3 regions of the Rahnella sp. GSA61A genome follow, and region 1 is predicted to be linked to each of the others. Evidence: riboswitches for the same ligand, from Rfam matches in the RefSeq annotation. Region 1 holds a riboswitch; each other region holds the start of a gene.
What was found. Region 1 has a riboswitch for thiamine pyrophosphate ahead of thiB (thiamine ABC transporter substrate binding subunit). Riboswitches for the same ligand answer to the same signal wherever they lie in the genome.
Positions count from the first base shown of each region.

Region 2: it holds a riboswitch for thiamine pyrophosphate, as region 1 does, so the genes downstream of both, thiC (phosphomethylpyrimidine synthase ThiC) here and thiB (thiamine ABC transporter substrate binding subunit) in region 1, are expected to answer to the same signal.
Region 3: it holds a riboswitch for thiamine pyrophosphate, as region 1 does, so the genes downstream of both, thiM (hydroxyethylthiazole kinase) here and thiB (thiamine ABC transporter substrate binding subunit) in region 1, are expected to answer to the same signal.

Region 1 covers NZ_JAHXYO010000001.1:279,844-290,526, forward strand. Annotated here, with positions in the region: gene leuC (3-isopropylmalate dehydratase large subunit) at 1-379, shown strand, start outside; gene leuD (3-isopropylmalate dehydratase small subunit) at 390-992, shown strand; gene LC431_RS01255 (hypothetical protein) at 1,276-1,968, opposite strand; gene LC431_RS01260 (MFS transporter) at 2,196-3,359, opposite strand; gene sgrT (glucose uptake inhibitor SgrT) at 3,520-3,705, opposite strand; gene sgrR (HTH-type transcriptional regulator SgrR) at 3,808-5,469, shown strand; TPP riboswitch at 5,510-5,639, shown strand; gene thiB (thiamine ABC transporter substrate binding subunit) at 5,683-6,666, shown strand; gene thiP (thiamine/thiamine pyrophosphate ABC transporter permease ThiP) at 6,642-8,252, shown strand; gene thiQ (thiamine ABC transporter ATP-binding protein ThiQ) at 8,236-8,946, shown strand; gene LC431_RS01290 (DedA family protein) at 8,936-9,703, opposite strand; gene LC431_RS01295 (DNA polymerase II) at 9,942-10,683, shown strand, end outside.
Region 2 covers NZ_JAHXYO010000035.1:636-11,318, forward strand. Annotated here, with positions in the region: gene purH (bifunctional phosphoribosylaminoimidazolecarboxamide formyltransferase/IMP cyclohydrolase) at 60-1,649, shown strand; gene purD (phosphoribosylamine--glycine ligase) at 1,696-2,985, shown strand; gene LC431_RS25450 (DUF1481 domain-containing protein) at 3,205-3,891, opposite strand; gene hupA (nucleoid-associated protein HU-alpha) at 3,910-4,182, opposite strand; gene LC431_RS25460 (YjaG family protein) at 4,373-4,963, opposite strand; gene nfi (deoxyribonuclease V) at 5,034-5,714, opposite strand; gene hemE (uroporphyrinogen decarboxylase) at 5,724-6,788, opposite strand; gene nudC (NAD(+) diphosphatase) at 6,860-7,636, opposite strand; gene LC431_RS25480 (Rsd/AlgQ family anti-sigma factor) at 7,736-8,251, shown strand; TPP riboswitch at 8,325-8,451, shown strand; gene thiC (phosphomethylpyrimidine synthase ThiC) at 8,574-10,538, shown strand; gene thiE (thiamine phosphate synthase) at 10,535-10,683, shown strand, end outside.
Region 3 covers NZ_JAHXYO010000005.1:166,311-176,993, reverse strand. Annotated here, with positions in the region: gene LC431_RS08955 (AraC family transcriptional regulator) at 65-892, shown strand; gene LC431_RS08950 (GntR family transcriptional regulator) at 983-1,669, shown strand; gene LC431_RS08945 (hypothetical protein) at 1,792-2,640, shown strand; gene thiD (bifunctional hydroxymethylpyrimidine kinase/phosphomethylpyrimidine kinase) at 2,648-3,448, opposite strand; gene thiM (hydroxyethylthiazole kinase) at 3,445-4,254, opposite strand; TPP riboswitch at 4,289-4,387, opposite strand; gene LC431_RS08930 (GNAT family N-acetyltransferase) at 4,541-4,975, shown strand; gene LC431_RS08925 (DUF3313 domain-containing protein) at 5,115-5,774, shown strand; gene LC431_RS08920 (LysR family transcriptional regulator) at 5,826-6,719, opposite strand; gene LC431_RS08915 (NAD(P)H-dependent oxidoreductase) at 6,805-7,578, shown strand; gene LC431_RS08910 (bifunctional diguanylate cyclase/phosphodiesterase) at 7,697-9,031, opposite strand; gene guaA (glutamine-hydrolyzing GMP synthase) at 9,285-10,683, opposite strand, start outside.

The sequences.
Region 1 (10,683 bases):
AGTGTTCATCGGCTCCTGCACCAATTCCCGTATCGAAGATTTACGCGCTGCGGCAGCGGTGGCCAAAGGCCGTAAAGTGGCGAACGGCGTACAGGCCATTGTGGTACCGGGATCCGGCCCGGTAAAAGCGCAGGCGGAAGAAGAAGGGCTGGATAAGATCTTCATCGAAGCGGGCTTTGAATGGCGTCTGCCAGGCTGTTCTATGTGTCTGGCGATGAACAATGACCGTCTGGAACCGGGCGAACGTTGCGCGTCTACCAGCAACCGTAACTTCGAAGGCCGTCAGGGTCGTGGCGGTCGCACGCATCTGGTCAGCCCGGCAATGGCGGCAGCGGCGGCGGTCACCGGCCGTTTCGCTGATATCCGTGAACTGAACTGAGGAAAACACCATGGCTAAATTTACCCAACACATCGGTCTGGTGGTTCCGCTGGATGCAGCTAACGTCGATACCGATGCCATCATTCCAAAACAGTTTTTACAGAAAGTCACCCGTACCGGTTTTGGCCAGCATCTGTTTAATGACTGGCGTTTTCTGGACGATGCCGGTCAGGTGCCAAATCCTGATTTCGTGCTGAACAAACCGCGCTACAAAGGCGCGAGCATTTTGCTGGCACGCGAAAACTTTGGCTGCGGTTCTTCCCGCGAACATGCGCCATGGGCACTGACCGATTACGGTTTCCATGCTGTGATCGCGCCAAGCTTTGCCGATATCTTTTACGGTAACTCATTCAACAACCAGTTGCTGCCAATCACGCTGAGCGACGCCGAAGTGGATGAACTGTTTGAGCTGGTGAAAGCTAACGAAGGCATTCAGTTCGAAGTGGATCTGGAAGCGCAGACTGTTAAAGCGGGCGATAAAAGCTATCCGTTTGTCATCGACAGCTTCCGTCGTCACTGCATGATCAACGGTCTGGACAGCATCGGTCTGACCTTGCAGCACGAAGAAAATATCTCCGGCTACGAGAAGAATCAGCCTGCGTTTATGCAGTGATCATTATCTGTAAACGATGAAGAAGGCGGGCCCAGCCCCGCTTTCTTCATCAGCCTTCAGGCATCCCCGAAAGCCTCTGCAAAGTTACCCCTGCATAGTCATCCTGTCTTCAGTTTCTTTGTCACGATTATTTCACTTACAGCGATGGGATCCTGGTACTTGCCTGATAAAAAATCGACTGAACCATAATTTTTTTTCGATGGAATAACAGTAATCATATTCAAAACACTTCTAATATTTTTACTCAACAACGGCGAATGCACAAATATCGGCCACCATTTAATTAGCTTTTCTTAGAAACTATAAACTCCATTAATGGAACAGCCTCTCTATATACTTTTTTAATATATTTAGTAATATCTAACATAGGATAAGAAGAGGATGTTTTAAATAATCCTAAATTGGGATCGAGAAAAAAACATTCCGAAGCACTGTAGCGAAACGCCGCAACGGCATGATAGCCAACCTCACCCGGTACCTCAGAAAACCGGAAAGCAATGATCGCTCCGGTGAGAGGGTAAGCCTGACCAAAACTGTTTACCCCGTTAAATAACATGAAATCATTACGTGTTATCAGACGATACTGTAAACCGGGAACGCCAGTTATTCTTTCCTTTTCTGCCTGACGGAAATTTTTATAATTAACAAAGACCTGATGGCGTCCTGTCTGACGTTTCGGATCCTGCTGGCTCTCCTTGCAGCTCCTCAGATAGCTCTCGTGCCGCCGGTATGAACGTTCAAGCAATAGCCTCAGCTTCGCAGTGTCAGAGGGGATTAAGGCTTTCTTGTCAGGTGTCAGTGGCGTGGAGAACCAACCGGAAAGCCAGCCGGAAAACCAGCCCCCCCTTTGTTGTACCGGCCTTTCTTTTAATATATCGCCCAGCCACGTCAGGCATAACCCAATACAGCAGCCCTCAGATTTTTTCTCATCAATAAATGAATTATATGTTTTCCTGATAAGTACAACTGGAATCATATTTAATACCCTGCATTAGAATTTTAAGAAAGACGATATTATAGAAAATACTTTTCATTAGCCATACAGGTAAAGAGGATGCGAAGCACTTAAAACATTAATCTTTGCAGGATAAAAACAGATATTTCAAAATTATTAAGACGTTGCCGGAACAAGCAAAAAACGGAATATATTATTCAGTTGAATAGGTTAAAGAGCGAATAAATCGCTCATTAACCTTACGTCATTTAAACATCTTTGACTTTATACATCAGCCCGAGCGCCACCACCGCCAGCACAGTTGCCGCCCAGTAGACCGGATAATGGCCGAAGTTTTCCACGATAAAGCCCTGCAGCAACCCCGCGCAAATCACACCGGTGGAAATGCTGTTGGTGAATAGCGTAGTCGCTGAACCTGCCCTTCCCGGCATCAGATCCTGAAAATACAGCATGCCGATCCCCGCCACGATGCCGATGAAAATCGCATTGAACAGTTGCAGGATCATCAGCGCCGCCTTGAACTGAAACGCCACCAGTCCGGCATAGAAAATCACACCACTCGCCACGGCATACAGCATCAGCTTGCGTTTGCCGGTACGTTTCACCAGATATCCGGCCAGCAACATGGCAGGAATTTCCAGCCCGGCCGCCGTCCCCATCAGCAAGCCTGCCAGCCCTTCCGGCAGGCCCAAATCGCTGGTGATGTACAGCGGCATATCAATGACATACATGATATTGCAGGTCCACATCAGCAAAGAAGAAAAGAACAGCAGACGAACATCTTTGTTACGCCAGGCACTGGCATGCACTACTTTTTCGTCCACTGGCAGTTCAAGGCGTGGTACTGAGGGCAGGAAAAACAGGATCATCAGTATGCTGCCGACAAACACCGCTGCCGCACTCAGGTACATTGGCGTAAAGCCGTAGTTCAACGCCACCATGAACGACAGCGGCGGGCCAAGCACCCAGGCCAGCGAGAGCATCGCACGCATCATCGAGCTGAACATCACCACTTCACTGGCGGAGCGATCCGCATGTTCCCGCGCCAGTGCAAAGAGCTGGGGCATCGACGCGTTACCTATCGCTGCCAGCAACACACCGACAGTGATCAGCACCAGATAATCGCGGCTGAAGGCAAAGACCAGACTGTTGCCGATCGCCATCAGGCAGCAGAACATCAGCAATTTCCGCCGGTCGCCTTTGTTATCGGAACGGTTAGCCAGCAGAAAGCTGATCGCGATCCCCGCGATGGCGTTAACGGTATAAAAGAAGCCGACCCACAATGGCCGGACTTTCACTTCATTGGTCAGAAACAGACTCAGCGTCGGCGCCTGTAATGCACCCGCCACGCCGCACAGCAAGGAGACCACCAGAAAGGTGACATAAATACGATTAAAACGAGGTTTTGACATGACGTCGTCCCTGAGAAATGAATGCAGATAAAGCAAGACAGACAGTGTAGCGAAGTTTCAGTCGGTTCTGGAAAATGAGCATAAAAAAACCAGTGAGTTTCCTCACTGGCTGGTGACAATACACCATTACTCAGAAAATCGAATTTAGTCAGACCTGAAGTCACAGTCGCCGGCGGTATTGCTCGTCGTCCATCGTTTCCATATCCCACTGCGTGAGACGGGACAGAATATCCAGACGGTACTGCACCGGTACCCATGACAGCCAGTCTGCATGATTTTTAGAGGCGTTCTTTTTGATGGCTTCAAAATAACGCTGATAGAAACGGGCGTTCAGACTGCGTTTCATGATGATCTCCGGTTGTTCACAACAGGCTTTCGTTGAGAAACAGTATCGGCGTAATATGAGGAAAGATAAATTGATGAAGATCGGCCACGGAGTTCCTCTTTTATGTCCTCATCCCGTTTGCAACAACAGTTCATCCGCTTATGGCAAAGCTGTCACGGTGAAGAAACTGAAACGACATTACAGGCACTGTCAGAAGTCCTGAACTGTTCACGCAGACACATGCGCTCGTTGCTCAGCACCATGCAGGGACAGGGCTGGCTGACGTGGGATGCAGAGGCCGGACGCGGCAAACGATCCACGCTGAAATTTTTGTATACCGGGCTGGCACTCCAGCAACAGCGCGCTGAAGAGCTGCTGGAACAGGACAGCATTGATCAGCTGGTACAACTGGTCGGCGACAAAACCCTGGTGCGCCAGATGCTGCTGTCCCAGCTCGGTCGCAGTTTCCGTCAGGGCAAACATATTCTGCGCGTACTGTATTATCGCCCGCTGATGAATCTGCTGCCCGGCACCATGTTGCGCCGTTCAGAAACCCACATTGCCAGACAAATCTTTAGCGGCCTGACACGCATAAATGAGGAAAATGGGGAAGCAGAAGGCGATTTAGCCCATCACTGGCAGGAAGTTTCGCCGCTGCACTGGCGGTTTTATCTGCGCCCCGCCATTCATTTTCATCATGGTCGCGAACTCGAGATGGCAGATATTATCGCCACGTTTATTCGCCTGAAATCGCATCCGCTGTTCAGCAACCTGAAATCAGTCACGACGCCCACGGCAAATGTCATAGATATCCACCTGAATGAACCCGACCGCTGGCTGCCGTGGTTATTTGGCAATATCCACGCGATGATCCTGCCGCAGGAATGGCAGTCACTGCCTGATTTTGCCCGCCATCCGGTCGGCACCGGCCCTTACGCCGTGGTGCGTAATCTGAAAACACAGCTGCGCATCCGCGCCTTTGACGATTATTTTGGCTTCCGGGCACTGATCGACGAGGTGAATATCTGGGTATTACCGGAACTGAGTGAAGAGCTGGTGCATTCCGGCGTACAGCTTCAGGCCGATGAATCAGGCAAAAGCGAGCTGGAAAGTCGCCTTGAAGAAGGCTGCTATTTCCTGTTATTTGACCAGCGTTCGCCGGTCGGACAATCAGAAGAAACACGCCAGTGGTTGTGCGATTTACTCAATCCCATCGCCTTACTGAATAATGCCGAACCGATTTACCAGCGCTACTGGTCTCCTGCGTATGGCCTGCTGCCACGCTGGCATCACAAAGCGCCCCGGCCACGTCCGCCCAAACCGCAAAACCTGACGCAGGTAACGCTGACATTTTACGGCGAGCATTCCGAACATCAGGCGATCTGCAACGCCCTGCGCCCGTTGCTGGCGGAAGAAGGTATCGAACTGATTATTCAGATAGTGGATTACGCAGTCTGGCACCGCGGCGATGCCAAAAGTGATCTGTGGCTCGGCAGTGCCAACTTCACCCTGCCGCTGGAGTTTTCACTGTTCGCGCATTTCTACGAATTGCCGCTGGCAAAGCATTGCTTTAGCGAAGAGATGAACGACGATGCCGCCCTGTGGCACGCCGGGAATTTATCGATGGCGAAATGGAGCCAGAAACAGACGGTCAGCCATCAGATCCATCCCCTGTTCCATCACTGGCTGGTGCTACAGGGGCAACGCAGTATGCGCGGTGTGCGTATGAACACCCTCGGCTGGTTCGACTTTAAATCCGCCTGGTTTGCCCCACCGGACAGTTAATCGGACTATCGCATCGCGCCGTTAATCACTAGAATGACATCCGTTCTCAACGGGGTGCCCGACTTGTTAAAGCTGCGATGTAAACGCCGTGAGCAAGTTTGGCTGAGATTTGAAACCCGTCGAACCTGATCCGGTTAATCCCGGCGGAGGGATTTGAGACTGCGCGATGCTTACTCAAAATCCTTTGCCCTTTCATTTTTTTGGAGCGCAAAGTTGAAAAAATTACTGTCCTGCCTGCTGTTACTTTCTGCACCTGCATTTGCGTCAAAACCTGTTTTGACGGTTTATACCTACGATTCTTTCTCTGCTGACTGGGGCCCCGGTCCCGCCATTAAAAAAGCCTTTGAAGCCCAATGCGGCTGCGAACTGAAATACGTGGCGCTGGAAGATGGCGTGTCTTTGCTCAACCGTCTGCGGATGGAAGGTAAAAACAGCAAAGCCGACATCGTGCTGGGGCTGGATAACAACCTGTTGCAGGCCGCTGAACAAACCGGTTTATTCGCCAAAGCACCGAAAACCAACGCCAGACTGACGGTGCCGGGCGGCTGGAATGACCGCACTTTCGTGCCTTACGATTACGGGTATTTCGCCTTCGTCTACGACAAAAATAAACTGAAGAATCCGCCAAAAAGCCTCGATGAGCTGATCAACAGCGACCAGAAATGGAAAGTGATTTATGAGGATCCACGCACCAGTACACCGGGTCTGGGCCTGATGCTGTGGATGCAAAAAGTCTACGGCGATAAAGCGCCGCAAGCGTGGGAAAAACTGGCGAAGAAAACTGTCACCGTCACTAAAGGCTGGAGCGAGGCTTACGGTTTATTCCTCAAAGGTGAAAGCGACCTGGTGCTGAGCTACACCACCTCTCCGGCATACCATATTGTCGAAGAGAAGAAAGATAACTACGCCGCAGCCGATTTTACCGAAGGGCATTACATGCAGGTCGAAGTGGCGGGCCAGCTGGCAAACAGCAAGCAACCGAAACTTGCTGAACAGTTCATGAAGTTCGTCACCACGGAAGATTTCCAGAAAGTGATCCCGACCGGCAACTGGATGTATCCGGTGGTGAATACCCCGCTGCCTGACGCTTTTAAACAACTGACGATTCCGGCCAAATCTCTGCAATACAGCGCACAGGATGTCGCTACTCATCGTTCACAATGGATCCAGGCATGGCAGAACGCCGTCAGCCATTGATCCCTCGCTGGCTGTTGCCGGGCGTCATCGCGTCACTGGCTATGTTGCTGGTGGCAGTACTGGCTTTAGGCTCTCTGTGGCGTCATGCGCCACAGATAAGCGGCGCATCGCTCTGGCACGATCCTTATCTCTGGCATGTGATCCGCTTTACTTTCTGGCAGGCGCTGCTTTCAGCGCTTTGCTCGGTGCTGCCCGCAATTTTGCTGGCACGTGCGCTGTTCCGCCGCCGTTTCCCCGGCCGTCAGCTGTTATTACGTTTATGTGCGATGACGCTGGTCTTGCCGGTTTTGGTGGCGGTGTTTGGCATTCTCAGTGTCTACGGAAGACAGGGCTGGCTGGCGCAAATTTGCGGCTGGCTGGGCATGGATTACCGTTTCTCGCCGTATGGTTTACAGGGCATTTTGCTGGCGCACGTCTTTTTCAATCTGCCGCTGGCAGCGCGGCTCTTAGTGCAGGCACTGGAAAATATCGCCGTTGAGCAGCGCCAGCTCGCCGCACAACTCGGCATGAATATCTGGCAGCAATTCCGCTTTGTGGAATGGCCTGCCATTCGCCGGCAGATATTCCCCGCCGCCGCCTTAATCTTTATGCTGTGTTTCGCCAGCTTCGCCACGGTGCTTTCACTGGGTGGCGGTCCGCAGGCAACGACCATTGAACTCGCCATTTATCAGGCGCTAAGTTACGACTACGATTTAAGCCGCGCCGCCACGCTGGCCCTGATCCAGCTGTTTTGTTGCCTGGCGCTGGTGTTGCTCAGTCAGAAACTCAGTCAGGCGTTGCCTGTGGGCCAAACGCATTCTCAGCGCTGGCGTAATCCTGATGATTCCTGGCTGCGGCGCATCGCCGATGCCGTACTGATTGGCCTGGCGTTGTTGCTGATCCTGCCGCCGTTACTCGCCGTCATTACCGATGGCATAAACCGGGCAGCGGTCGGTGTTTTGCAACAACCCGCGCTCTGGCAGGCATTATGGACATCCGTGTGTATCGCGCTCGGCAGCGGATTATTGTGTGTGCTGCTGACCATGATGCTGCTGTGGAGCAGCCGCGAACTGCGGTTACGCAAGAGAAATAGCTGGGCGCAGGCGATGGATCTGAGCGGCATGCTGATCCTCGCGATGCCGGGTATTGTGCTGGCGACCGGTTTCTTCCTGTTGCTCGGCGATACCACCGGTTTACCACAATCGCCGTGGCCGCTGGTGATCCTCACGAATGCGCTGATGGCCGTACCTTATGCATTAAAAGTGCTGGATAACCCGATGCGCGACGTGGCAGAACGCTACACGCTGCTGTGTCTTTCGCTGGATATGCATGGCTGGCAGCGGCTGCGCCGGGTTGAACTCAGCGCACTGAAACGCCCGATTGCACAGGCACTGGCTTTCGCCTGTGTACTTTCTCTGGGGGATTTCGGTGTGATTGCCTTGTTCGGCAACGAGAATTTCCGCACCCTGCCGTTTTATCTGTATCAGCAGATTGGTTCCTACCGCAGCCAGGACGGCGCGGTGACGGCGCTGTTATTACTGCTGCTATGCTTCCTGTTATTCACCCTGATTGAGAAACTGCCGGGCCGCCATGCTGACGCTGAATAAACTGACGTATTTGTACGAACATCTGCCGATGCGCTTCGATTTACAGATCGACGCCGGTGAACGTGTGGCAATCCTCGGCCCGAGCGGCGCCGGGAAAAGTACCCTGCTGAGTCTGGTCGCCGGTTTTCTGGCACCGGTCAGCGGGCAGATCCTGCTCAACGGCGCAGATCACAGCGTGACGCCACCGGCAAAACGTCCGGTGTCGATGTTGTTTCAGGAAAATAATCTGTTCTCGCATCTGACGGTGCGTCAGAACATGGGGCTGGGATTGCATCCGGGGCTGAAACTTACCGCGCAGCAGAAGCAGGAACTGGAAGAAATTGCCCGACAGGTCGGGCTGACTGAATGTCTGGACCGGCTGCCATCGCAACTTTCCGGTGGCCAGCGTCAGCGTGTCGCGCTCGCCCGTTGCCTGCTGCGCAGTCAGCCGGTTTTATTGCTCGATGAGCCCTTTTCAGCACTCGATCCGGCACTGCGCAGTGAGATGCTGACGTTGCTGGATAAGGTATGTGAGCAACGCCATCTCACGCTGCTGATGGTGTCGCACAATCTGGATGATGCGGCACGGATCGCGCCGCGCACGTTGCTGATCGTCGATGGCCGGATTTTTTACGACGGGCCGACGCAGGCACTGACCGACGGCAGTGCGCCGCAGGCCAGCGTGTTGGGGATAATGCCGGGGATCAGCGGGTGATCACTTGCCACAGCAAATGACCATAAACCGGCATCATCGGCTGTTCGCTTAACATCACCAGACTCACTGCGGTTGCGACCAGACTTAGCACACAGACGATGCGCAGACGCGCTAAGGGCAACCATTTTGTCATCGCATCAGGTGAAGCTTTGCCCGAACGGAACCAGCGCCACAGCAACCAGGCACTCAGCCAGATCAGCACCACGGCGGCAAACAGCATCCATTTGAAGACCGAGCTGTTGTGACTGGCCGGAATATCAATGGCCACGCCCGCCAGAATGCCCGGCAGGAAATACACCGGTGGCCAGGTGATGCAGCCAATAATATTCGGCGGTGCAAATTTGTAAGGCGGAAGGTTCAGCATACCGGCAACCATCGGCACCAGCGGGCGTGTTGGTCCGATGAAACGCCCGATAATCACCGTCGCAAAACTATGGCGATCCAGCGCATAACCGGTTTTATCCAGTAATAACTGGTAACGTTTGAGGAAGCGCCAGCGATGCAGCGGCTCCTTGAAACCGCGGCCAATGAAATACGAGGCCCAGTCGCCGAAGAAACATCCCAGCCCCGCCGCCAGCCAGGCTTCGTACAACCCCACCTGACCGCTGCCGATCAACGTCCCGAGCGTCGCCATCATGACGGTACCCGGCAGGATCAGGCCCACCAGCGCCAGCGACTCGAAGAAAGCCACCACCGCGACGATAATTAATGCCAAGCCCACCGACTGAGCGACCAGATGTTGTAGATAGGCTTCCATATCTTCCCAGAATTCAGTTGCGCCAATTGCGCAGATAAATGAGACAAGTGTGAGTTTTCTGCATTCTCATTGTAGTAAATACATCAATCGGCTGAATTGTCAGCGCATGAACTATCACAGTCAACCGGGTAATTGTATGCGTATTTGGCAGAAACCTGAGCCATAGACAAAGACTGTATAAATAACCATACTCTGTTCTGATTCCTTATCTGTTCATCTTTACCGTTCCGAGGCGCTTATCACTTCCACCTTTGTCCGTCCCGCTTCTGCTGCCACTGACACCCCGCCGCGTCAGGGATTTGTGCTGACCCGCCACTGGCGCGACGCGCCGCGCGGTACCGAGGTGGAATTGTGGCTGGCGACCGACGAAGGTCCGCAGAAAGTGCGCCTGCCTTTACAGGAATCGGTGGCGTTTATTCCGGCCGAACAACGCGCGGCGGCGGAGCGCATTCTCATTGATGAAAAAAATATCAGTCTGCGTCCGTTGCCGTTGCAGGATTTCCATTCCCGCGCCGTTCTTGGGCTTTACTGCCCGCAACACCGGCAGTTAATGCGGATTGAAAAATTGCTGAAAGAAAATGGCGTCAGTGTTTTCGAAGCGGATATCCGCCCGCCGGAACGCTTCCTGATGGAACGCTATATCACCGCACCGGTGTGGTTCAGCGGTAAACCGGGGCCGGACAAGCTGCTGATGGACACCAAAATGAAACCGGCGGAGGACTACCGCCCGCCGCTGAAACTGTGTTCTCTGGATATCGAAACCAGCGGCAACGGCGAGTTGTACTGCATCGGGCTGGAAGGCTGCGGGCAGCGCCACGTGTATATGCTCGGCCCGCCGAACGGCGATCCTAATGCTCAATTTGATTTCAACATGGTTTACGTCGACAGCCGCCCGCAGTTGCTGGAAAAACTCAATGAGTGGCTGGAAATCTATGATCCCGACGCCATTATCGGCTGGAGCGTAGTGCAGTTTGACCTGC
Region 2 (10,683 bases), on a different contig from region 1:
CGTCATTGAATTCAGATAACGCTCTTTACTGCGACTCCAAAGCCAAGGATATAACCACCATGCAACAATCTCGTCCAATCCGCCGTGCCCTGCTCAGTGTTTCTGACAAAGCCGGTATCGTAGAATTCGCCCAGGCTCTGTCTTCGCGTGGCGTTGAATTACTTTCCACTGGCGGCACCGCCAGCCTGTTGGCGAAAGCCGGCCTGCCAGTCACTGAAGTCTCTGACTACACCGGCTTCCCGGAAATGATGGATGGACGCGTCAAAACCCTGCACCCGAAAGTTCACGGTGGCATCCTCGGTCGTCGCGGGAAAGATGATGAAATCATGGCACAACATTCCATTGCGCCAATCGACATGGTGGTCGTTAACCTTTATCCGTTCGCACAAACCGTCGCACGTCCAGATTGTTCACTGGAAGATGCGGTAGAAAACATTGATATCGGCGGCCCTACCATGGTTCGCTCGGCAGCGAAGAACCATAAAGATGTGGCGATCGTAGTAAAGAGCAGCGATTACGCTTCTATTATTGAAGAGATGGATGCCAACAACAGCTCGCTGACGCTGGCGACCCGTTTCAACCTGGCGATTAAAGCCTTTGAACACACCGCCTCTTACGACGGCATGATTGCTAACTACTTTGGCACGATGGTTCCGGCTTACCACGGTGATACTGAATCGGCTTCCGGCCAGTTCCCGCGCACACTGAATCTCAGCTATATAAAGAAACAAGATATGCGTTATGGCGAGAACAGCCATCAGAACGCTGCCTTCTATATAGAAGAGAACGTCAGCGAAGCTTCGGTTGCCACTTCTACCCAGCTGCAGGGCAAAGCACTTTCCTATAACAACATTGCGGATACCGATGCGGCTCTGGAATGTGTGAAAGAGTTTGCTGAACCGGCCTGCGTCATTGTCAAACACGCCAACCCTTGCGGCGTTGCTATCGGCGACAGCATACTGGCAGCTTATGAACGCGCCTATCAGACTGACCCGACCTCAGCTTTCGGCGGCATTATCGCCTTCAACCGTGAACTGGATGCTGAAACGGCAAAAGCGATCATCAGCCGTCAGTTTGTGGAAGTGATCATCGCACCATCGGTAAGTGCCGAGGCACTGACACTCACCGCCGCGAAACAAAACGTTCGTGTACTGACCTGCGGACAATGGGAAGGTCGCCAGAAAGCGCTCGACTTCAAACGTGTTAACGGCGGCCTGCTGGTTCAGGATCGCGATTTGGGTATGGTTGATACCGCTGATCTGCGTGTGGTATCCGAGCGCCAGCCGACAGAGCAGGAACTGACAGATGCCCTGTTCTGCTGGAAAGTCGCAAAATTCGTCAAATCCAACGCCATTGTGTATGCCCGAGACAAAATGACCATCGGTATCGGCGCAGGCCAGATGAGCCGCGTTTACTCCGCTAAAATTGCCGGTATTAAAGCCGCTGACGAAGGCCTGGAAGTAGCCGGTTCCGTAATGGCTTCTGATGCCTTCTTCCCGTTCCGCGACGGTATCGACGCTGCGGCAGCGGTAGGTATTACCTGTGTTATCCAGCCAGGCGGTTCTATCCGTGACGATGAAGTGATCGCCGCGGCTAACGAACACGGCATTGCAATGCTGTTCACCGACATGCGCCATTTCCGTCATTAATTTTCTTTTAGCGGGTGCGATGCGCCCGCTCACCCGGAGTCTTCGAATGAATATTTTAATTATCGGTAACGGCGGGCGTGAACATGCACTGGCATGGAAGGCATCGCAGTCACCTTTGGCTGATAAAGTCTTTGTTGCACCAGGCAACGCCGGTACCGCGCTGGAACCGTTACTGGAAAACGTTGATATCGCCGCAACGGATATCGCCGGTTTGGTGGCTTTCGCTAAAAGTAATGACATCGGGCTGACGATTGTCGGCCCTGAAGCGCCGCTGGTGATTGGCGTGGTTGATGCTTTCCGTGCAGCCGGTCTGAAAATTTTTGGCCCGACGCAGGAAGCCGCGCAACTGGAAGGTTCTAAAGCCTTCACTAAGGATTTTCTGGCTCGCCATAACATCCCAAGTGCCGATTATCAGAACTTCACCGAAATCGAACCCGCCCTGGCTTATCTGCGCAGCAAAGGCGCACCGATAGTCATCAAAGCCGATGGTCTGGCAGCAGGTAAAGGCGTCATTGTTGCGATGACGTTGAAAGAAGCGGAAGACGCCGTTCACGACATGCTGGCGGGAAATGCTTTCGGTGATGCAGGTCATCGCATTGTTATCGAGGAATTCCTCGATGGCGAAGAAGCCAGTTTCATCGTCATGGTCGACGGCAGCAATGTGTTACCGATGGCGACCAGTCAGGATCACAAACGCGTGGGTGACGGCGACAGCGGTCCGAACACGGGCGGCATGGGAGCCTATTCTCCGGCGCCGGTCGTAACCGATGAAATCCATCAACGCGTGATGGATCAGGTCATCTGGCCGACTGTTCGCGGTATGGCGGCGGAAAATAACACTTATACCGGTTTCCTGTATGCCGGTCTGATGATTTCAGCCGACGGCCAGCCGAAAGTGATCGAGTTCAACTGCCGTTTCGGCGATCCGGAAACTCAGCCGATCATGTTACGTCTGCGTTCTGATCTTGTGGATTTATGCCTGGCCGGTGCTGAAGGTCGTCTGGGTGATAAAACATCTGAGTGGGATCCGCGCCCGTCTCTGGGTGTCGTGCTCGCAGCCGGTGGCTATCCTGCTGATTATAAAACCGGAGACGTTATTCATGGCCTGCCGCTGGAAGAAGTGCCGGATGGTAAAGTCTTCCACGCCGGGACCCGTTTGCAGGATGAACGTGTGGTCACTAATGGCGGTCGCGTGTTATGTGTGACGGCATTGGGTAAAACGGTGGAAGCAGCCCAGGCACGCGCTTATGATTTAGCGAAAGACATTCATTGGGAAGGTAGTTTCTGCCGCAAAGACATCGGTTATCGCGCCATCGACCGCGAACGTAATCAGTAATTACATCTCACCCGACGATCAAAAAAGGCACGCTTCGGCGTAATGCCGGTCACTTAAGGAAATGAGGCCCGTGAATTTGGGCCTTCGATGAAGAAAAATAGCGCTATAAGCCTGATTCCTTCATTATCCTTTGAAGCACAAAAATGAATTTGTATTCATAAAAATGCTTAAGTGACCGGCATTACGCTTCGGCGTGCCTTTTCAATAGTGAAAACGGGATCAGAGATCAGACTCTTTTGGTTCCCATTTACAGAAATCTTCATTGGCGACCAGCAACAGTTCGTTGCCTTGCGGAGCCGTCAGCCAGGCTAAGCCCAGATTATCATTACTTCGGCTGGCCCGTTTCGCCAGCCAGACCTGTGAACGGACGGTCAGTGCCGGCGTCACCTGCTCGCCTGCGCAGGTCGTTATTAACCCTTTGCGCCAGCGTGCCTGGACCAGCCGGACATTCCCTGCCCGCAGCGCATTGCTCAGATCGAGGGTTTTTGACGCTTCATATTTATAGCGTTCGATTTCGTCTGACGATAACTTCTCGCGGCGCTCAGGGAGTTGTCGCTGCATAAAGCTAACGTTGCCACCCTCGTCAAAACGCAGCATGACACCCAAATCAGTTTTAGTCGCATGGGTTTCTTTAATCAGGTGCAATTGCCCCTGCTGGAATTCGTATCGGGTAATAATTGTATCGCCGCCGTAATAGGGGCTATAGACGTTGAGAATGGTTTGAGGCTCGTGCTGTGCGCTGTCTTCGCGCCAGAGCCGGTTGATACCTTGATCAGCGACATAGCCGCTGGCAAAGAATAACTCAGGGCCTTTTTTAGAACTGCAACCCACCAGACCGAGCACCAGTAAACCTGCTACCAGTCCGGGGGTGATAAACTGAAGGGCCTTAAAGGCCCCCCCGCTTATTCTTTTCACTGCAAGCAATTACTTAACAGCGTCTTTCAGAGCTTTACCAGAAACGAACGCAGGCACGTTTGCAGCTGCGATTTTGATTTCTTTACCAGTCTGTGGGTTACGACCAGTACGCTCGTTACGATGATTTACCTTGAAAGTCCCGAAACCAACTAATTGTACAGCATCACCTTCTTTCAGAGACTCGGTAATAGCAGACAGGGTAGATTCAAGAGCAACTTTGGCCTGTGCTTTGGAAAGATCAGCTTTGTCCGCAATTACATCAATCAGTTGAGTCTTGTTCATAAGTTATCCTTTACAGTGTGTTTATCGTTTGCAAAGCATCAAGTGCGACGGATATGCCGATTGACAGCACCCTCCTGCATACACGCACCGATAGCCACTTTTTTTACGCCCCCCAAATGTAGACCAGACAGGGTGCGGATGTGAAGCCTTAAGGCACGACAAATCAGGCGTTAAATCACGTTTTCTTGCCTTATTGCGCTAAATTTATGCCAATGTTACTGACAGCAGCTTCACGCAGGTCAGAACGTAACCCTTTTATTAATTCCAGGTCACGCTCCTCACAGTCAGCCAACAGGCGAAAAATCTCCCATTGGATGTCCCATTCTTCTTCAACGGCAGGAATGACTTTGAGTTCTTCATCGGTCATTTCTTTCCCGGCCTGAGTCATTTCCAGCATCGCGACAGTACGAATTGACGTCTCACTGACGGCAACCGCGTGAGACAGCGTTTCGCCACTCAGACGCGAATGAATCAGTTCGCCTAATGCAATACACGCATCAATGGCCGGATAAACCCCATAGATGTCGTAATCATCAGAAGAAGGCACCGCTTCCTCCAGTTTTTCGAGCTGTGAGTCAAAATTGACCTTGGCGTCTTTTACCACCAGCGTTTCCCAAATTAAATCCAGGATGCGGCGGTAAAGCTGTGGTTCGCCAAACCCGGTTTCCAGGCAAAATGCCTGATAGTTCGGATACATGCGTTCACACAAGCTCGCCATAAACGTCACGTGTTGCCAGCTTTCCAGCTTTTCGAGACGTAAATGAATTGGATTACGTAACATGAGTTGATCTCGTTAACTTTTCTGCGCGGGAGTTTACCTGAAATAAATCAATATCCCTATTCCTTGATTCCTAAAGATCATCACTCAACCGTTGCCAGCGTTGAAACGCCGCCCGGTTTGATGCCACGGCATCCGCCCAACGGGTAGGCTCCGGCAGACGATATTGCCTTATGCACTGTTCGACCCAATAAAACGATGAATCCATGCTGATACGATTACCGGGTGAGATGAATAATGGATTACAGCGTAGCTTGCTGCGCCACACCCAGCCAATCTGTTCATCCCCTTCGTACAGCGCCTGGCGGCTGTGTAGTTCATCGCCTAATGGCAGGAACTGACCGCATAGACGACTTTTCGCCACACCAATCGTCGGCACGTCGATCATCAGACCAAAGTGACTGGCAACGCCGAGACGGCGCGGATGCGCGATCCCTTGCCCGTCGACAAAAACCAAATCAGGCTGCAATGAGAGTTGCTGCCAGGCTTGCAGCAGTGCGGGAAGTTCGCGGAAGGAAAGGAAACCGGGAATGTATGGCATAACAGTGGGAATGCGGGCAATCTGATATTCCACAAGTTCCAGCGTTGGGTAGCGTAAAACAGCCACCGCCGCACGTGTCACCTCACCGCCCTGTTCGAAACCGACATCCACTCCCGCGATCAACGCGGGAGTGATAAATCCTGGCGGATCCTGCAGTTCGATCTGATCTGCGAGAATCCTTTGTTCTTCACGTAAAGCACGGGTATCGATCATACCGGGATTTCACTCGTGATATTGCCGGGACAGGCTATGCACCGCTTCCACAAAGGCACCCGCATTTTCCGGCGGGACATCCTGATGAATGCCGTGGCCCAGATTGAACACATGACCATTGCCTTTGCCGAAACCGGCCAGAATGGTCTCCACTTCCTGTTCTATACGCACTGGCGAGGCATACAACATTGAAGGATCCATGTTGCCCTGAATCGCGACTTTGTCACCCACACGACGGCGTGCATCGGCAATATCGGTGGTCCAGTCCAGACCCAGCGCATCGCACCCCGTTGCGGCCATCGCTTCCAGCCACTGACCACCGCCTTTGGTAAACAGAGTCACCGGCACACGACGTCCTTCGTTTTCACGGATCAGACCATCAACAATTTTGTGCATATAGTTCAGGGAGAATTCGCGGTAATCGCGAGGAGTCAACACGCCGCCCCAGGTGTCAAAAATCATCACAGACTGGGCGCCAGCTTTGATCTGTGCATTAAGGTAAAGAATGACGCTGTCTGCCACTTTATCGAGTAACAGATGCATAGTCGCCGGATCGGCGTACATCATCTTTTTGATTTTGGTGAAGGCTTTACTGCTGCCCCCTTCTACCATATACGTCGCCAGCGTCCACGGGCTGCCGGAGAAACCGATAAGCGGTACTTCACCTTGCAGGTTTTTACGGATGGTACGCACGGCATTCATGACATACCCGAGTTCCATTTCAGGATCCGGAACCGGCAGTTTTTCGACATCGGCACGATTCGTCAGTGGTGAAGAAAAACGCGGGCCTTCACCGGCTTCAAAATAGAGCCCCAGCCCCATCGCATCAGGAATGGTCAGGATGTCAGAGAACAGGATCGCCGCATCCAGCGGATAGCGACGAAGCGGCTGCAAAGTCACTTCACAGGCCAGCTCGGCATTCTTGCACAGCGACATAAAATCACCGGCTTCAGCGCGGGTTGCTTTGTACTCCGGCAAATAACGACCAGCCTGACGCATCATCCAGACCGGTGTAATGTCCACTGGCTGACGTAACAAAGCACGCAGGTAACGGTCGTTTTTCAACTCATTCATTCTTGCTCTTTCCTTCAGTATTCGGGCCGCCCGACAATCATCTGACAGCATTCTATCACGTAAAATCGCCTCTACTCTTCGTGTTCGGCACGACAAAGGGCAACGGTGTCTTCAATCAGGCGGCGCGCAATCGTCCCGGGCGGTGGCAACTGCGGCAATGCATCAAAGCGATACCAGTTCGCGTTAAGCAACTCTTTCGGGTCATGCTGTATGTCGCCACTGTCGTAATCCGCCATAAATGCCATCATCAGCGAATTGGGGAACGGCCAGGGCTGGGAACTGATGTAACGGACATTTTTCACCCGGATGTTACTTTCTTCCATCACTTCACGTGCCACAGTTTCTTCCAGCGTTTCTCCGACTTCCACGAAACCCGCCAGAACCGTGTGAATACCATTACGATGACGGACATGCTGCGCAAGCAAAATCTCATCTCCCTTACGGATAGCCACAATGATGCAGGGCGCAATCTGCGGATAATAGCGTTCGCGACAGTGCCCGCAGAGTGCAGCCCACTCGGTTTTGCTGACGTGCATTTCATGTCCGCAGTAACCGCAAAACTTGTGAGAACGGTAAAACTCTGACAACTGCACACCACGCCCGACCAACTGGAATAATCCGCGATCTTGATCCAGCAACTGACGGGCAGAAACCATATGGTTTGGCATCGTCTGACGAACCAGCCAGACAGGTTCGCCCTGCCATTCGCCGATCTGCCGCGCTGTTTTACCGGTCAGAGAAAATTGTGCGGCGCTGCCAAACGGCAGTTCACCCTCAGGCAGCCATAGCTTGCCTTCCTGGCTGATGATCCACCAACCGTTGTGTTGCTCAGTAATCTGTAATTCCATAATTGTTGTTGCATAACCTCGTCGGGACTGACAATCTGAGTAAGATATTTACATATTAGTAACTTTTGGTTACTTTTTTTGTCGCTCACGGAGTCAACCATGCTAAATCGTCTGGAAAGACTGACCCAACGCGTTGGTGGCAGTAATGAGTTAGTGGATCAATGGCTGCACGCACGCAAAGAACTGCTGGTTTCGTACTGCACTTTCGTCGGTCTGAAACCCAATAAAGAAAAACATACACCTTTGAATGAAAAGGCGCTGGACAGTTTTTGCCATCATCTGGTCGACTATCTTTCTGCCGGGCATTTTCATCTCTATCCACGCATCATTGAAGAAGTCGATGGCGCAGGCAGCCCGAAAAAAGTACAGGCGGCAAAAATCTACCCTGCTCTGGAGCTGAATACTGAAGCTATCATGGCTTTCCATGACAGTTACACAGAAACTGATATTGACGATGACAATGCTTTCGCCTTTCACTATGCATTATCGGATATCGGTGAGGCATTAGATGCCCGTTTTCAACTGGAAGATCAATTAATTATCATGGCTTTTGAGCCAGCCCCGGAGAGTGTGCCACCTTCGGAAAATGAACCTGATCTCGCCAGACCGGCTTAACACGTTGCCACAATAAAACCCTGCTCAGGGTTATGGTTTTACTTGTAGTTTAAAAAAACGCCTCCTATATTGAGGCTTCTTGTCGGAGTGCCTAGCGCATAATTTTCTGTTGAGAATTACGCCAGGCTGAGACCGTTAATTCGGGATCCGCGGAACCTGATCGGGTTAGTACCCGCGAAGGGAACAAGAGTAATGTTATGCGTTCAGCGCAATCAGGCATCTGCCTGCATAAGGCCGCCCGTGCTGCACCGCCCATTTTTACTCCTGCCGTAAACCTCCTGACAAGCAATTTTCCATCACGTTTTTTTGCGAGGAATTTGCTATGTCGAGTACCCAAAAACCCGTTATTTCTGAAAAGAAACCGTCAAATCGCCGTGAACAACGCGCGCAGGCACAATCGTTTATCGACAGCTTGCAGGGCGAAGCTTTCCCCAACTCCCGGCGTATTTATCTTGAAGCTGACCGCGAAGATATCCGCGTGCCGATGCGTGAAATCCAGCTCAGCCCGACGCTGGTCGGCGGCGGCAAAGACAATCCGCAGTTCGAAGAAAACGAAGCAATTCCTGTTTACGACACCGCCGGACCTTACGGTGATCCGGCGGCAGTTATCGACGTGCATACCGGTCTGGGAAAATTACGCGCCCGCTGGATAAACGAGCGTGCGGACACGCAGGAACTTTCACAGGTCAGTTCCGGTTTTACTCAGCAGCGGCTGGCGGATGACGGGCTGGACCACCTCCGCTTCGAACACCTGCCGCGCCCGCGCAAAGCCATTGCGGGTAAAAATGTCACGCAACTGCATTACGCCCGCAAAGGCATCATCACACCTGAGATGGAATTTATCGCCATTCGCGAAAATATGGGGCGTGAACGGATCCGCGGCGAGGTTCTGCGCCAGCAACATCCCGGCGAAAGCTTTGGCGCGCATCTGCCCGCCAGTATCACTGCAGAGTTTGTGCGACAGGAAGTGGCAGCCGGGCGCGCGATTATTCCCGCCAACATTAACCACCCTGAATCAGAGCCGATGATCATCGGGCGTAATTTCCTGGTGAAAGTGAACGCTAATATCGGCAACTCGGCGGTGACATCTTCCATCGAAGAAGAAGTGGAGAAACTGGTGTGGTCGACACGCTGGGGCGCGGACACCGTAATGGATCTCTCCACCGGACGTTATATACATGAAACCCGTGAATGGATCCTGCGTAACAGTCCGGTACCGATCGGCACCGTGCCGATTTATCAGGCCCTGGAAAAAGTGAACGGTGTGGCCGAAGATCTGAACTGGGAAATATTCCGCGATACATTGCTTGAACAGGCCGAGCAAGGCGTCGATTACTTCACCATTCACGCCGGTGTGTTGCTGCGTTATGTGCCGATGACCGCCAAACGCCTGACCGGGATCGTGTCGCGCGGCGGTTCGATCATGGCGAAATGGTGTCTGTCACATCATCGCGAAAGCTTCCTGTTTGAGCATTTCCGCAAGATCTGTGAAATCTGCGCCGCCTATGATGTCTCGCTTTCATTGGGCGACGGCCTGCGTCCGGGTTCGATTCAGGATGCCAATGACGAAGCACAATTCGCCGAATTACGCACGCTGGGCGAACTGACCAAAATTGCCTGGGAATACGATGTTCAGGTGATGATCGAAGGTCCGGGACATGTGCCGATGCAGATGATCCGCCGCAACATGACCGAAGAACTCGAGCATTGTCACGAAGCCCCGTTCTATACCCTTGGTCCGCTGACTACCGATATCGCGCCGGGTTACGATCACTTTACGTCCGGTATTGGCGCCGCGATGATTGGCTGGTTTGGCTGCGCCATGCTCTGTTATGTCACGCCGAAAGAGCATCTGGGCCTGCCGAACAAAGAAGACGTTAAGCAGGGTTTGATTACCTACAAAATCGCAGCACATGCTGCCGATTTAGCTAAAGGCCATCCCGGTGCCCAAATCCGCGATAACGCCATGTCAAAAGCGCGTTTCGAATTCCGCTGGGAAGATCAGTTTAATCTGGCTCTCGATCCGGCAACGGCACGCGCCTACCACGATGAAACGCTGCCGCAGGAATCCGGCAAAGTTGCACACTTCTGCTCGATGTGTGGCCCGAAATTCTGCTCGATGAAAATCACTCAGGAAGTTCGCGATTACGCCGCTGCGCTTGAAGCCAAAGCCCAGCCAATAGAACTCGTTGAATCCGGTATGGCGCAGATGTCTGCCGAATTCCGTTCGCGCGGCGGTGAGCTTTATCACCCGGCCGATAACCTCAGTTCGGAGAGCAGCAAATGAATCCGTCCTCTCAATCCTTTCCTGCCGTTCCATTCCACCTCGGTTTATATCCGGTCGTTGATACCGTGGAATGGATTGCCCGTCTGCTGGACGCGGGCGTTAAAACACTGCAACTGCGTGTGAAAGATTTGCCTGATGAGCAAGC
Region 3 (10,683 bases), on a different contig from region 1:
GGTGCACGTTTCCTGTGCTACTGTCAGGCAAAACTTGCCTGATGAGTGCCTTAAAATGCCTGAAATGCTCGCGTTCTCCGTAAATTACCCGGTTAAAGTGCAAAACGGTGGCCTGTTCATTTCCAGAGGAATTGGCACACATCCGACCCGACGTCTGAGTTCGCACGAATTAATTTATGTCGTCCGTGGCTCGTTGTCTTTACAGGAAGAAAATACGCGTTTTGATTTGCATACAGGAGAAAGTTTACTGTTATTTCCCGGCAGGGAACATAAAGGCGTCACAACCTTTGATCCCGATTTAAAATTTTACTGGCTGCATTTTGATATTGTGGAAGATATAGCAATCATTAAACCACAGCAAAATAGTCCCTCTTTACAGCTAAATATTCCGCAGCATTGTAAAGTCAGGGACAGTGAACCCCTGTTAACGCTGTTCAGATTATTTTTATATGAACAGGAACGCGGCGGTAATTCTCTTGAGCTGTTCCTGATTTTGCTGTTAGAGGAAGTCTCGCGCGCCTGGCCGGAGAATGTCGAACCCGGCGGCCCCGGCGTGGCGCTGGCCTACAAAGCCCGTCAGCTGATCACCACACAGTTTCATCTGCCACTGGGGGCCTCTGAGCTGGCGCAGCGGCTGCACTGTAACGCGGATTATCTCGGGCGGGTTTTCCGCCTGACCTTTCAGATGACGCTGACGGATGCGCTGCATAAACAACGTGTCGCTGCAGCAGAAAAGCTGTTACTGGCCAATACCGGCAATGTGGCAGACGTGGCACGCCTGACGGGGTTTAACGATGTGGCGTATTTTCGCCGGGTATTTCGTAAACTGCTGGGTATCACACCCGCGGCCTATAAAAAGCTGTATTGCCGGGAGCATATAAACTCCCAATAATTTGATGAAAGCTTGCGCTAACAATCTCAAAAACATCAGAAAACTCATGTTAGTATTGTCGTTTCCCGACTTTAAAGACAACTTTTGCCCATGACAGACTCCTTTGAATTTCTCAGTAATGTGCCGGTTAATCAGCAGATTTATCGCACCTTGCGTCAGGACATCGTCACCTGTGCCATCGCGCCGGGGGCATTCCTGTCGGAGAAAGAAATTTCCACACGCTTTAATGTGTCCCGCCAGCCGGTTCGCGAAGCTTTTATCAAACTGGCCGAAGCCGGGCTGGTTCAGGTTTTACCGCAACGCGGCACCTATGTAATGAAAATTTCCTCCAAGCGGGTTGCCGACGGACGCTTCATTCGCGAAGCAGTCGAAACCGCCGTGGTACGCCGTGCAGCCATGGTCGCCACCGATAAAGATCTGGCCTTGCTCGAACATAATCTTGAGCGTCAGACGCTGGCGGCAAAGAGTCAGCAAACGCAGGAATTCCTGTTGCTGGATGATGAGTTCCACCGCACGATTGCGCAGATCATCGACTGCCGCCTGGCATGGGAAACCGTCGAGCACATCAAAGCGACAATGGATCGCGTGCGCTTTTTGACACTCAGTAAAGTGTCACCGCCGGAAAATCTGATTGCACAACATTATGCGATTTTTGACGGGCTGAAAGCGCATGACCCGGACGCCGCTGAAAAAGCTATCCGCATTCATTTGCAGGAAATGATTTCCACCATTACCCCGATTGCTGAACAGAACAGTGACTGGTTTGATGCCGAGTAAGTAAAAGGACGTTGTAATACACAAACAGTGAACGACAGCGATCAAATTTTGCGGGTTATCCCTAAAATCTGTATGACAACTTGGTGTAAGCTGTAAACCACATCAATATCGTGGATACTTTTATGCCAGCCGCAGCCGCCCTGAAAAAAAGCTACTACAGTGCCGATCAGTCACTGTCCCTCTCCCAGCTCGATAACGAGAAAATCACCCAGATAGTTCATGATCTGGACGTGGCAGAAAGCGAAAAAGAACATTACGTCACGGGCTGGATGGGACAGAACAGCGTGGTACTGGTGAGAAATTATCAGGACAAACGGGGCACTTCCAGCGGCCTGGTGATGTCACGTGGCAACCGTTACAAACTCACCGTTCAGGCCATCACTTTCCGCATCCCCAAAGTGCTGCTGTGGGTCACATTCCGCCGTAAGCCCCGCACCATGACCGTTATTGCCTATAACAAGCTGGGTGAGCAGGCGACCGGCCTGCAACAGTTCATGCATGTGCAGGATCCTGAACTCAGGGAGAAACTGGAACAGGACTGGCGTGAACTGAACGATTATCTCGGCATGGCCTGCTGGCAGATGGATAACAACCGCCCGCAGTGGCGCCAGTTGTATGCGGATATCACGCCGCAAGCCCTCCTGACGCTGGCTGAATCACCGTGGTTCAGTGGCAAAAAACTGCAAAAGGATGGCGAATTTGAAGGGCTGTGGTCACACGGACAATTTATTGGCCGCCGCAGCGGTGAGCATGCGGCATTGCTGCTGTCGTGGCAGGACGAGGAGAACGACGATATTGCCAGCTATCTGTTTGAACGGATGTCAGCAACTAAAATCCGCGTCATGCTGCGCCCGCGTAAAGAAGAAAAATTCTATCCGCTGAACCCGTTTGATGCCGTTCATTTGCAACAGGCGCTGACGAAATTTCATCAGGTTGAACAGGCGCTGAGCGAAACCCAGCACCAGGCATAATCCGCGGTTACCACCAGCGGTGGAAATGATGCACAGGCCCGATACCGTGGCCGACTTCCAGTGAGTCGGCCTGCATCAGCGCCTGCTGTAAATAGGCTTTGGCTTCGCGTACCGTATCGGCCCAGTTGTGATGACGCGGACGTAACGCGGCCAGCGCGGCCGACAGCGTGCAACCGGTGCCATGGGTATGTCGGGTATTCACACGCGGCGCAGTAAACCGCTCACGGGAACCGGTCACAAACAGCCAGTCAGGGCTTTCCTCATCACTCAGATGTCCTCCTTTCATCAGCACGGCACCACATCCCATCGCCAGTAAGGCTTCTCCCTGCTCACGCATTTCGGTTTCATTCGCCGCCACCGCACATTCCAGTAACGCCGCCGCTTCGGGCAGATTTGGCGTAATAATGGAAGCCTGCGGGATCAGCAAACGACGCACGGCATCCACGGCCTCCGGCAGCAGTAACGGATCGCCACTTTTCGCCAGCATCACGGTATCCAGCACCACAAACGGCGGCTGATAATGTCTGAGTCGCTCCGCAACCGCCTCCACAATCTGACTGTTCGCCAGCATGCCGATTTTCGCACTGTCGATCCGCACATCGCTCAGTACGGAATCGAGCTGCGCTGAAACGAAACCGGGCTCAATGTTATAGACCGACTGCACACCACGGGTGTTCTGCGCCACCAGCGCGGTGATCACACTGGTGCCGTACGCACCCAGCGCCGAGAAGGTTTTCAAATCCGCCTGGATCCCCGCCCCGCCACTCGGATCTGTGCCTGCAATCGTCAGTGCATTAATACGTTTCATTGTATTTCCTCGCCATTCAGCCATTCCTCGCCCATTAAATACAGATTATCGAGGTATTCAGGCGTGAAACTGCCCGGCCCCTTCACGACCGCACAGGCGCGCTCGCCGGCACAGGACATCACCCGGCAGGCGGCGGCCACGTTATCCAGGCGATCACCCGGCAAAGCCACAAAGGCCGCCACCACCGCAGATAATGCGCATCCGGTACCCACCACGCGGGTCATCATCGGATGTCCGCCAGCCACCGCCCAACTGCGCATCCCGTCGGTGACGTAATCGGTTTCACCCGTCACAGCCACTACCGCGCCGGTCTCCCGCGCCAGTTGCTGTGCGGCAGGTAAGGCAGAAAGGGAATCATCACCGCTGTCCACGCCGCGCCCGGACGCACTGAGGCCGCTGAGAGCCAGGATTTCCGAGGCATTACCGCGGATTGCGGCAGGTTTAAGTGTGATGATTTCACGACAGAATTCTGTACGCCAGCTCAGACCGCCGACAGCAACCGGATCCAGCACCCAGGGCTTTCCGGCCTGACTGGCTGCGTGAATAGCCGCCCGCATCGCATCGGCATGGGGATGTGTCAGCGTGCCGACGTTCACCAATAAGGCATCAGCAATGGCGCCAAATTGCGCCGCTTCGGCGGGATCAACCACCATCGCCGGAGATGCACCCAGCGCCAGCAGGACATTGGCGGTAAAAGATTGCACCACGTCGTTGGTCAGGCAGTGAACCAGCGGCGCTGAAAGGCGGAGTCGTTTCAGAGAAGTGGCGGCTAAGGCGCCGGGCAAGAAGGTAGGTCGGGTATTCATAAATCTCCCCACCGGCACTCAGGAAGGCGGTATCAGGAGAGATACCTGACTTCCCTACGCTGGCATAATCCAGATCAGGTAATACGGGTAAAATCTCAGCCCTGCTTTGCAGCGGGCACCCCGAGTCAAGGGAACATTATTGGCGGCGGAGGTCAGAAGATCAATCAGGAAATGCGTTAAAAAAACCGATCAGCCAACGTAATTGAACTCACTCCGCTTCACTGGCAGTATCAGGAAACAGACATGAACAACACACGTTGATGAAAAATTTCCTCAGGAGTTTTACTTGTCCTCATCACTTATTGTCCGTCCTTATGAAGAAGCAGACCGTCCGTTTTTACGCACGTTGTATCTGGCCTCACGCAAGCATACCTGGACATGGCTGGAAGACGATTTTCAGCTGGAAGATTTTGACCGCGCAGTGATCGGCGAGACGATTCTGGTGGCAGAACGTGACGGACATTTACTGGGATTCGCCTCAATTTTCACTCAGGAAAATTTCCTGCATAACCTGTTTGTTGATCCGCAATATCAGGGAACCGGCGCAGGTTCAGCATTGCTTCAGGCTGCGGAAGAAACGTTTACCCGTCAGGGGTCGTTGAAATGTTTAGTAAAGAGTAAAAAATCAGTCGCTTTTTATCTGTCAAAAGGCTGGAACATCATCTCTACGGGGGACAGTCCAAAAGGTGAATACTATTTGTTTCATTCATCAAAAAAATAATTAAGGAAGAAATGATTACCTCACAGAACCGTATTTTCGCGATCCTGATGAATATCAATTTTTCTTTGTCGTTAAGAGGTTAAATTCCGCAGCGGTGCTATACATACTTGGTCTTCCTTAAAATATTTCGAGGGTACGAATGAAAACAATAAAACTGATGCAGATCGCCGCAGTGACTGGCGCACTGTTCCTGGCCGGTTGTACCAGCCACATTACCAAGACGGAAAAATACTCAGGTTTTTTAGGCGATTATTCCGGCCTTAAGGAAGTGAAAACGGCTGGGGGAAATCCGGTTCTGCGCTGGATCGATCCTTCGTTTAAGAAAGAAAATTATTCTTACATCAAATACGAACCGATTAAATTCTACCCGGAACCGCAGCCTACGGCGCAGATCGACAAAACCACCTTGCAGGGGGTGCTGGATTACGCCAACAGCCGCATGAAACCTGCACTGGCAGAGCGCCTGCCACTGACAGATCACGCAGGGCCGCGCACATTGATTTTCAAAGGTGCGATCACCGGTGTGAACACGTCGGCAGAAGGTTTGCAGTTCTATGAAGTCGTCCCGGTCGCGCTGGTTATTGCCGGAACTCAAACCGCGACAGGCCACCGCACGCGTGACACTGAAGTGTATTTCGAAGGTGAGCTGATCGACGCCAGTACTGGCAAACCGGTGATCAAAGTCGTGCGTAAAGGATTCGGTAAACAAGTTTCTAATGATAAACAGAAAGTTACCGCCAACGATTTAAAAGTTGTGGTAGATAGCCTGGCGAATGATACCAAGCTGTTCAACGAATAAGTTCCGGTTTTCCGCACCGTCAGACACAGGCAGTCGTAAGGCTGCCTTTTTTCAGACTGAATCAGCGATAAACTCACGCAGCCACTGATGTGCAGGATCACGATGAGCGCGCTCGTGCCAGACCATGTACATCTCGAACCCCGGGACATCCAGCGGCGGTTTAGTAACCTGCAAAGCAGGATTTCCACGTACCAGACGTTCCGGCAGCATCGCCACCAGATCAGTGGTCATCAGTACCTGAACGACAAACAGGAAATGCGGCACTGACATGACGACGCGGCGCGATAATCCAGTGGCCGCCAGCGCGATGTCGGTATTGCCATAGAAACCCCCACCATCAGGTGAAACGATCACATGTTCCAGTGCGCAAAACGCTGAACGCGATATCTTGCCTTTAACCTGCGGATGTCCTTTTCTGCTCACCAAAACATAACGTTCAGCAAACAATAATCGGCTGTGCAGGCCATTCATCACCGCCTCGCCGGTATGGAATGCGAGATCCAGCGTACCCTGCTCCATTTTGCGGATAATCCGCGCAGGTGACGTTTCAAAAATAGCCAGCCGTGCAGAAGGTGCGGCTATACGTAATGCCCGTAACGCGGGCAGCACAATGGTCGATTCGCCATAATCTGCCGCCCCCAGATTCCAGATATTCTTTGCCGTCGAGGGGTCAAACACTTCACCCGCAGATACGGCCTGCTCCAGCGCGGCCAGTGCTTGTCGCAGCGGCTCACGTAATTCATCAGCACGCGCGGTCGGCCGCATCCCCCGTGGTCCCGGCAGCAGCAAAGGGTCATCAAAAAATTCCCGCAACTTCGCGAGCTGAACGCTGACTGAAGGTTGTGAAAGATTACGGCGTTGCGCCGTACGCGTGACGTTTTGCTCGGCGAGCAGGACATCCAGCGTCAGCAACAAATTGAGATCCAAACGGCCGAAATTACTCATCGCTATACCTGCTATATGATCAATTCATTTCAACTATACCTGACAACAACCTACTCTGCGTTTACCACTTAGCGGAGAATTCGTCATGAATGTATTGATCGTCTATGCCCACCCTGAATCACAATCACTGAACGGCTCGCTGAAAGATTTTGCGGTCAGTCATTTGCAGGCCGCCGGGCACAATGTGCAGATATCGGATCTGTATGCCATGCAATGGAAAGCCGCGCTGGATGCCGGAGATAACACCGGGCCTTCACCAGGGCCTTTTCAACCTTCGCAGGATTCACAGCGCGCTTACCAGAATGGAACGCAAAGCCATGACATTACCGCCGAACAGGAAAAATTACAGTGGGCCGATACCGTGATATTTCAGTTCCCGCTATGGTGGTTTTCAATGCCCGCGATTATGAAAGGCTGGGTGGAACGCGTTTATGCCTACGGATTTGCTTACGGTGTCGGTGAACATTCCGACACGCACTGGGGCGACCGTTACGGAGAAGGCAAAATGGCCGGTAAACGCGCCATGCTGATGGTCACGACCGGCGGCTGGGAACCGCATTACAGTGCGCGTGGGATTAATGGCCCTATCGACGAGCTGCTGTTCCCGATCCATCACGGCATCCTGCACTATCCGGGCTTCAGCGTACTCCCGCCGCTGGTGTTCTACCGCACCGGACGCATGGATGAAACCCGCTATGCGCAAATTTGCGCGGAGATGTCTCACCGGCTGGATACATTAGAAAGCGCGACACCCATTTCATTCCGCCAGCAGAATGGCGGCGATTACGCTATTCCGTCACTGATATTGAAACCGGAAATTGCGCCGGAGAAAAATGGGTTTGCGGCGCATTTGAAATAACGATCTGAGAGAATTTCAGGCATAAAAAATGCCAGTGGATAATTTAATCACACTGGCGTTTTGTGGATTTTAAATAGCAGATGTCTCTAAAACTTATTCCCATTTGATCGCTATTTTCTCAATGCGCTTTGCCGTTTTTGGCTAAATACATGGCGTTGTCGGCATATTCGAGAAGCTGACGTTCATCGTTACCATGCTCCGGATAGAGTGCGATTCCGATACTGGGCGTGATGGTCAAACTGTGGCCTTCCAGGGTAAAAGGAGGATTGAAAGCGTCACGGATTTTTTCTGCTACCCGAGCAGACGCGGGTAAGGAAACCCCCTGAAGCAAAACCACAAACTCATCGCCGCCGACACGAGCGACGGTGTCCGATTCGCGCACACACAACTTCAGGCGCGCAGCGGCCCCCTGCAGCAGTAAATCCCCAATACCATGGCCAAGCGTATCGTTAACCTGTTTAAATTTGTCGAGATCAATGTACAACAGCGACAACTGACCTTGCTCCCGACGTGCTGTTGAGAGCGCGACTTTCAGGCGGTCATGTAAAAAACCCCGGTTCGGGAGGTCGGTCAGTGGATCATACTGCGCCATATACTGCAGCCGAGCCTGCATTTGCTGACGCTCAATGACAGTCGCAATTTGAGTCGAAACGAACTGCAGCAACTCCTGATCCTGTTCGTTGTAGCACACACCCCCCGGGTAGCTTTTGACCATAAGCACGCCAATCGTGCCCTTATGCGACTTGAGCGGAACACCCAGCCAGCAGAATGGATTCATGCCAAAAGAGACCCGCAATTCTTCCATGCGGGCAACCATCGTTTCAGGTGTGAGCAGCAGCGGCAGACCGGTATGAATAATCTCTGCGTAGAACGTACCTGGGATCAGGGTAAAGGGGTCTGGCCTCGGCAGAAACTGATCCACATGATAAGGGAAGCTAAGTTTACCGGTTTCATCATCGTAGAGCGTCACCGAGAAATTATCGACGGGCAGCAGCGTGCCGACGATCTCATGAATGCGCTGGAATAACTTGAGTAAATCTTCGGCGGTATGTGCAGCTTCAGAAATAGAATAAAGCGCAGACTGCAACAATTCGGATCGTTTGCGTTCGGTAATATCTCGGGCAACCCCAATGCGCAATTGATCAGCCGGTGACCAGCGTGCCGTCCACATGATGTTGACTACTTGTCCATTCTTATGAATGTAACGGTTCTCAAAATGAAACTGAGGATTGCCAGACATGATCCCCACCACCGAGTTTCGGGTTATTTCCCGATCTTCAGGCAGCATCATGTCAAACATGTTTTTGCCGATCATTTCTTTCGGCGTATAGCCAAAGATACGTTCGCATGATGCACTCGCAAAAACGATATTGGCATGGGCATCAACCGCAAAAACAGCATCCATCATGAGATCAATAAAACTGGCCAACGGCGCGTGAGGATTCGATTCCATAGAGAAACTATAAGGCCTGAATATAAGAGTGAGTACGACTACCTTTACGATAGATATCCGTCGTCCATTAGCACTGCATCGTTTTGCACCACCGGTTAAAGATAGTACAGGTACAGTTGAATAAACTCAGGAAAGAATCACATGATAAGGTTGAAACAGCCGTCTGATATCTGACAGATATCAAAAAGCCCGCATTTACGCGGGCTTAGAGGTGTTTATTGCTTTAACGTGCAGGCTGTTGCCAGACGCGAAATCATTCCCACTCAATCGTTGCCGGTGGTTTGCCCGAGATATCATAGACAACGCGGGAGATACCGTCGACTTCGTTGATGATGCGATTGGAGCAGCGGCCAAGGAAATCGTACGGCAGGTGTGCCCAGTGCGCGGTCATGAAATCGATGGTTTCTACTGCACGCAGGGAAACGACCCAGTCGTATTTACGGCCATCGCCCATCACACCAACGGAGCGGACAGGCAGGAAGACGGTGAAGGCCTGGCTGACTTTGTTATACAGGTCGGCTTTATGCAGTTCTTCGATGAAGATAGCATCGGCGCGACGCAGCAGGTCGCAGTATTCTTTCTTCACTTCGCCCAGCACGCGAACGCCCAGACCCGGCCCCGGGAACGGGTGACGGTAAAGCATGTCATACGGCAGGCCGAGTTCCAGACCGATTTTACGTACTTCGTCTTTGAACAGTTCTTTCAGCGGCTCAACCAGACCCAGTTTCATTTCTTTCGGCAAACCGCCCACGTTGTGATGCGATTTGATCACGTGCGCTTTACCGGTGGCCGAGGCTGCGGATTCAATCACGTCAGGGTAGATGGTGCCCTGCGCCAGCCATTTCACTTCATCCTGCTTGCAGGCTTCTTCATCGAACACTTCAACAAAGACGCGGCCGATGATTTTACGTTTGGCCTCAGGTTCATCAACGCCTGCCAGCGCAGACAGGAAGCGCTCTTCCGCAGCGACATGAACGATGTTCAGACCGAAACGGTCACCGAACATTTCCAGCACCTGATCTGCTTCGTTAAGACGCAGCAGACCGTTATCGACGAACACGCAAGTCAGACGGTCGCCAATGGCGCGGTGCAGCAACATGGCGGTCACGGAAGAGTCAACGCCACCGGACAGGCCGAGGATCACATGATCGTCGCCAATCTGCACACGCAGACGTTCAACGGCATCTTCAATGATTTTTGCCGGCGTCCACAGGGCTTCGCACTCGCAGATATCCATGATGAAACGTTCGAGCATACGCAGGCCCTGACGGGTATGCGTCACTTCCGGGTGGAACTGCACACCGTAGAAGCGTTTTTCTTCGTTGGCCATAATGGCAAACGGGCAAGTCTCAGTGCTGGCAACGGTCACAAAATCAGACGGGATGGCCGTCACTTTATCGCCGTGGCTCATCCAGACGTCGAGCAACGGTTTGTTGTTCTCGCTCAGGGCATCCTGAATGTCACGGATCAGCGCACTTTCAGTCTGAACTTCAACCTGCGCATAACCAAATTCGCGCTCGTTAGAGCCTTCAACATGGCCGCCTAACTGCATCGCCATGGTTTGCATGCCGTAGCAGACGCCCAGAACCGGTACACCGGCTTCGAAGACATAGTCTGGTGCACGCGGGCTGTCATGCTCGGTGGTACTTTCC